2 linked regions of the Dyadobacter chenhuakuii genome follow. The protein of the gene in region 2 interacts with the protein of the main gene of each other region in a pairwise test. Links are inferred from orthologs where the notes say so. Each region holds a gene or a part of one and is shown on either strand. Other genes may lie near its edges.

The links. Proteins that work in one complex are often made in the same cells at the same time.
Region 1: the proteins of secA (region 2) and NFI80_RS08335 interact in binary tests that used the Escherichia coli proteins (3 or more experiments, as listed by UniProt). The link is inferred for Dyadobacter chenhuakuii from one-to-one orthologs.

Annotation. Positions count from the first base shown.
Region 1 is NZ_CP098805.1:2,020,138-2,023,107, forward strand. What follows is about bases 66-2,961. They hold NFI80_RS08335 (alkaline phosphatase), read left to right. Parts: upstream 66-764; coding sequence 765-2,159; downstream 2,160-2,961. Other genes in these bases: NFI80_RS08330 (alkaline phosphatase family protein), read left to right, coding at 66-666; NFI80_RS08340 (SusC/RagA family TonB-linked outer membrane protein), read left to right, coding at 2,313-2,961. In the rest of the region: more of NFI80_RS08330, read left to right, coding at 1-65; more of NFI80_RS08340, read left to right, coding at 2,962-2,970.
Region 2 is NZ_CP098805.1:4,670,263-4,674,227, forward strand. Bases 61-3,951 are described here. They hold secA (preprotein translocase subunit SecA), read left to right. Parts: upstream 61-403; coding sequence 404-3,751; downstream 3,752-3,951. Other genes in these bases: NFI80_RS19420 (PspC domain-containing protein), read right to left, coding at 61-108; NFI80_RS19430 (phosphatidylserine decarboxylase family protein), read left to right, coding at 3,886-3,951. Outside these bases: more of NFI80_RS19420, read right to left, coding at 1-60; more of NFI80_RS19430, read left to right, coding at 3,952-3,965. UniProt on the Escherichia coli protein: Required for protein export, interacts with the SecYEG preprotein conducting channel.

The sequences.
Region 1 (2,970 bases), 2.7 Mb from region 2 along the record:
CTTCTCATTGCGGAGGGTTTGAAAAAGGATAAAGAATCTGATGACGTGGTGATTGCAGAGGGCGCTATTTATGTAAAAAACCATGATAAAAACCAGATCGAAAAAATTGTAGCCTTAATGCATAAAACGGACTGGATCGGCGCGGTCTTTACCAAACCCAAAAAGAAAGGTGATATGGCCGGCTCGGTCAAGGGAACATTGTCCTTTGACGCGATTCACTACAATCACCCGACGCGTTCAGGCGATATCCTCGTGGCACCCAACTGGAACGACGATAAAAATGACAAAGGCTTTGCCGGAACCGACTTTTCGGGAGGCGTTGCCGGGCACGGCGGATCGAGCCCTTATGAGATCAACATTGCTTTTTTTGCTGATGGCCCGGACTTCAAAAATGCATTTACCAGCGAGCTCCCGACTTCAAACATTGACATAGCACCGACAGTGCTCGCCCTTTATGGTCTCAAAGCCCCGTCACAAATGGACGGCCGCGCATTATCGGAGTTTCTGCAAAACCAGAAAGCAGCTGACAACAATGCAAAAAAACAAGTGATAACAGCCGAGGCGAAGTATGATTGGGGCACTTACAAGTTACAGCTTGAAATGTCCGTATTAGGCAACTACAAGTATTTTGATTTTACAAAAACAGAAAGAAACAAGTCCAACTGATAACACTTTCTTCATATCCGGACCCACATCTTAACCTGACGATAATACGCGCTCGACTAGTTTTGCGGTAAGCTAAAACTGAATATACCGAGCCTCAAATGAACAGAAGGGACTTTTTTACAAACGGTTCTGCCGGGCTCCTTGCCGGGCACATGACGCTTTTTGGCGAGCGAAGCGACGCCAAAACATTTTCCAGGGGAAAGCAGGGTGCAAAGAATATCATTTTCATGGTCAGTGACGGCATGAGCACGGGGACGCTGAACATGGCGGACCTGTTACTCAACCGGAAAGACGGGCGCATGAGCAGCTGGATGAAGCTGTATGCCGAACAAACCGGTCGCCGGGCGTTCATGGAAACCTCTTCTTCCAATGCACTCGTTACCGATTCAGCGGCCGGAAGCTCGGCGTGGGGAGGCGGCAGAAAAGTCCCGAACGGAAACCTGAACGTGAATGCGGACGGGAGTTTTAACAAACCAATTTTACAAAAATTCAAAGAGGCAGGAAAATCGGTTGGCTGCGTAACATCGGTGACGATCACGCATGCCACCCCTGCCGGATTTTGCATCAATAATAAGTCTCGCGGTGATGAGTCGGAAATTGCAGATCAATATCTGGACCTGAAATTCGACGTGATGATGGGTGGCGGCGCGGAGTTTTTTTCTGCTGAAAAACGCAAGGATAAAACGGACCTTTTTGCGGCCTACGAAAAAGCCGGTTACACGGTAGCGCGCAGCCGCGATGCAATGCTTGGCCTCAACAATACACAAAAACCGATCATGGGTGTGTACTGCGAAGGTGCGCTTCCCTACTCGCTGGATACATTCCAGGATGAACGGCTGCAAAAAGCTGTTCCGACATTGGCCGAAATGACGCAAAAGACGCTTGATCTATTATCAAAAAACCCAAAGGGATTTGCGGTCCAGATCGAAGCAGGAAAAGTGGACTGGGCGGCACATTCCAATGATGCGGGCGGTTTGCTGTATGACCAGGTCGCGTTTGACCAGGCGGTCCAGGTAGCATTGGATTTTGCCTCAAAAGACAAAGAGACGCTTGTGATTATTACCACAGATCATGGCAATGCCAATCCGGGTCTTTTTGGCAGCGACAAGCAGTTTGATCTGCTGCAAAAGTTTAAGCATACCAACAACTGGATCCTGGGTGAGCTCGATAAAGTGCCCACCGCGGCGCAGCTCATCGAGCGAATCGAATTTGCACAGGGTTATGCCATCAAGCAATCCGAAGCCGAAAAAATCCTGGCGCGGTTCGGAAACAAAAATGAGTCGGGCCTGTACATTGCCAACAAACCGCTCTTCCGGGAGTTGGCTGGAATCCAGACACATTATACTGGAATAGGCTGGGCAGGAATGGATCATTCTGCGGATTACGTGGAACTGGCGATGTTCGGACCGGGAAGCGAAACCCTTAAACCTTTTGTCAAAAACACCGAGCTGCACCATTTTATGCTTGATATGACCGGAGTCGCCAGGGCTTAGGTTGTCTTGTAAAATTCACATTACCTTAACATTTATCGCCTCGTGGCTTAACACGGGAAAGTTACTTTTGCGCCCTTATGGGGCGCTTTTTTTGTTTCAAACAGCAAGAAACAAAAAGTGTCTTCTTGTTAAAATTAAATTTATAATCATTTTATGAAAAAACTACTTTTACCCATTGTCCATGTGGTAATTGCTGGTTCTCTGGTTTTCAGTGCATTCAGCCCCGCAGGGGCGGCCGGAGCAAAGCGCCATGACTCCAACATGGAAGCCGGGACCCAGGCCCCGAAAATCCGGGTGACTGGCCGTGTGCTTGACGACAACGGAGATCCTTTGCTGGGTGTTACGGTGATTGAAAAGGGAAACAGCAGCCGCGGTGCGGTTACGGATGTGAACGGAGAATTTGTAATCGAGGCCGCTGCGGGTGCTACCCTGGTGTTTTCGTTCGTCGGGTTCCTTGCGCATGAAGTGGTGATATCTGATGAAAAACCACTCAATATACAATTGAAGCAAGATGCAATGATGCTCGATGAGGTTGTGGCGGTGGGTTACCAGACGCTCAGAAAAAGCGATCTGACAGGTGCAGTTTCGAGTGTAAAAGCAAAAGAATTGAACCTGACTACGCCTACCATAGGCCAGGCTTTGGTCGGGAAAGTGGCTGGTGTGCAGATTTCGCAAGTGAGCGGTGCGCCCTACGTCGGCACTAAAATCCGTGTACGGGGCGTCGGCTCTATCAATGCGAGTTCAGATCCGCTTTATGTTGTTGATGGCTATCCTGCTGGTAATGATGTATTTATCAATCCCAATGACATTG
Region 2 (3,965 bases):
AAGTACACGGACGATCGTTACATCTATATCCAAATAGTCCGCGATTCCGGATGCTACACCACCTATGATTTTGCTGCTTGTATTGCGAAATAATCTGTTGTTGTTCATGGCTGTGGTTGTTTATTTTTTCTTTGATGATTCAAAGGTACTGTGTATTACATAGTAGTTGAAAATAATTGGTACAAACGGTTCTCTTGCCTGAGTATGGGTGCCTTATTGGTTTGAGCAAACGGTAAAAAAACATTAGAGTTACATTAGGATTCTTCTGATTCATATACAATACTATTTGCAATGAATTACCTTTGAGTTTGAAAATGATAGCTTTGCTGACAATCTGGCACGATTAACGGGCAGGCTCAATTATTTTTCTGTAAATGATCGGTTAAAAACATATACTAAAATCATGTTTAAAATATTTTCAAAGCTGTTCGGCACAAAATCAGAACGGGATTTAAAAGAATTGACTCCCTACGTTGATAAAGTCAATGCCGAATACGCACTCCTGGCTTCTTTAACCAATGATGACCTGCGGGCAAAATCCGAAGGTCTGAAACAACATATTGCCGACAACCTGAAATCCATTGATGATCAGATTGCTGCTTTAAGACAACAAGCTGCTGATGAGCCTAATGTCGATAGCAAAGAAGCGATTTTCAAGAAAATTGATGCGCTTGATCTGGATCGGAATAAAGAACTTGAAAAGATCCTTCTGGATATTTTGCCAAAGGCCTTTGCCATTGTAAAAGAAACGGCGCGCCGCTTCAAGGAAAATGAAAAGCTGGAAGTGACGGCTTCTTTCTTCGACAGGGAAGTGGCAACCAAAAAGTCACACGTTACCATTGAAGGTGACAAAGCTTACTGGAATACAACCTGGGATGTAATTGGACAGCCTATTAAATGGAACATGCTGCATTATGATGTGCAGCTGATCGGTGGTGTGGTTTTGCACCAGGGGAAAATCTCTGAAATGGCGACAGGGGAAGGGAAAACGCTTGTTGCAACGCTTCCCGCATTCCTTAATGCATTGGCAGGAAACGGCGTTCACATTGTAACCGTTAACGATTACCTGGCAAAACGTGATGCGGAATGGAATGCACCTCTTTTTGAATTTCACGGCATGAGCGTCGATTGCATTGACCGCCACCAGCCCAACACCATTGCCCGCAGAAATGCATATAAAGCCTCATTGACTTACGGAACGAATAACGAGTTCGGTTTTGACTATCTGCGTGACAACATGTCACGTACGCCCGAAGAACTCGTTCAGCGCAAGCACCATTTCGCGATGGTCGATGAGGTTGACTCCGTTTTGATCGATGATGCGCGTACGCCATTGATCATCAGCGGCCCAGTGCCAAGAGGTGATGAACAGGAATATCTGGAATTGAAACCACGCGTTTCGCGGATCGTTGAAGCACAGAAAAAGCTGGCGATGGATTTCCTTACCGACGCCAGAAAGAAAATTGCAGCCGGCGATAAAAAAGAAGGAGCATTATCCTTGTTCCGTGCACATCGCGGAATGCCGAAATACAAGCCGTTGATTAAATATCTGAGTGAATCAGGCATTAAGGCGCTCATGCAGGAATCGGAATCGATTTATCTTGCTGAAAACCAAAAGCTGATGCCACAAGCGGATGAACCGCTTTATTTCACAATTGACGAGCGTCATAACAGCATTGAACTAACAGAAAAAGGAATTGACTTCCTGACAGGTGAGTCGGAAGAGACCAACTTCTTTATTCTGCCCGACATTGCGGTTGATCTGGATGCAATTGAAAAAGACGCATCATTGAATGAGCAGGAACGCATTATCAGGAAAGAAGCATTAATCCGCGATTATTCTGTAAAAACAGCACGTATCCACACAGTTAACCAGCTTTTGAAAGCATTTACGCTTTTCGAAAAAGACGTGGAATACGTGATCATGGACGGAAAGGTTAAGATCGTCGATGAGCAGACTGGCCGTATCATGGATGGCCGTCGTTATTCCGACGGTTTGCACCAGGCGATTGAAGCAAAAGAGAATGTGCGCGTTGAAGATGCGACTCAGACTTACGCGACAGTTACCCTTCAAAATTACTTCCGGATGTATCACAAGCTGGCCGGTATGACCGGAACGGCGGAAACGGAAGCAGGTGAATTCTGGGAAATCTACAAACTGGATGTGGTTTCGATTCCTACCAATGTTAATGCGGTTCGGAAAGACCATGAAGATAAAGTGTATCGTTCGGTTCGTGAAAAATACAATGCGGTAACGGATGAAATTGTAGAGCTTGTGGAAGCCGGGCGGCCAGTCTTAGTAGGTACAACTTCGGTTGAAAACTCTGAGATCATCAGCCGGATGCTTACATTAAGAAAAATCCAGCACCAGGTTTTGAATGCCAAGCAACATCAGCGTGAAGCGGAAGTGGTGACAGAAGCCGGTAAGCCGGGAACTGTAACGATTGCAACCAACATGGCTGGTCGTGGAACGGACATTAAGCTTACACCGGAATCGAAAAAAGCGGGCGGACTTGCGATCATTGGTACAGAACGTCACGAAAGCCGTCGTGTAGACAGGCAGTTGCGTGGTCGTTCCGGTCGCCAGGGTGACCCGGGTTCTTCTCAATTCTTTGTCTCGCTGGAAGATAACCTCATGCGTCTCTTCGGTTCCGACCGGATGGCGAAGGTGATGGACCGGATGGGGTTGGAAGAAGGCGAAGTGATCCAGAGCGGAATGATTACCAAATCCATCGAACGCGCGCAGAAAAAGGTTGAGGAAAACAACTTTGGTATGCGGAAGCGTCTTTTGGAATATGATGACGTGATGAACTATCAGCGTGACGCCATTTATACACGTCGCCGCAATGCATTGTTTGGAGAACGTCTGGCCGTTGACATTGCGAATACATTATATGATGTATGTGACGAGTTGGTGGGCTCTGCAACTTCTTATGCAGAACTTGAACTGGCTGTGATCACAACATTAGGAATGGAACTTCCTTACGGCGAGTCGGAATATGGTTCAATGAGGCCTGCGGACCGTTCACAAAAGCTTTATGAAGCAGCTGAGAAGCAATATCAAGAAAAGAATGCCTCGATAGCAACGAAAGCATTACCAGTTTTGAGCTCTATTTACGCAGAACGCGGTGCGACGATCTCTGAAATTATGATCCCGTTCAGCGACGGAATCCGTCAGACGGGCGTTGTAGTGGGCTTGAAAAAGGCTATCGAAAACGAGGGAAGGGAAATCACGACTGAAATGGAGAAAGCCATTGTGCTATCACTGATCGACCAGGAGTGGAAAGAGCATTTGCGTGAGATGGATGATTTGAAACAATCCGTTCAGAATGCGGTGTTTGAGCAAAAGGATCCTTTGTTGATTTACAAATTTGAGTCGGTTGAGCTTTTCAAACGCTTCCTGAGCAAGGTTAACTTTGATATGATCTCCTTCCTGATGAAGGCGGATATTCCTCAGGAAGAGGCGGTTCCGGCTACTGCGGTGCAGCAAACCGTGCGTCGCCCTGCGCCAGCGCCTGAGTTGCATACCAACCGTGAGGAGGATTTTGACCTGGACATGGACGGCGGCCCGAACGAGTACGCCCGTAATATGGAGTCAACCACAAAGGCACAGCCTGTTCGCACCATTAAAATCGCTGACCGGAACCAGAAAGTATCTGTCCAGTATCGCGATGGCCGGATTTTGCGTGATGTGAAATTCAAAAAAGTGGAGCAGGAAGTGAAGAACGGAGATTGCGTTGTGATCGAATAATCATTCATAAAGCATTAATAAATTGTAAAGCCCTGCCCTTCTGAATGGATTGGCAGGGCTTTTGATGGAAAGGAAATCAGTATTTATACGATATTTGTATTTTACAGCAAGTCATTAACGAAACATAACCCTGCATGAGACTGCACAAAGAAGGTTACACCATCATGGCCATTACAGCCATTATATTGATACTGATAAACTTAGGCATATATTA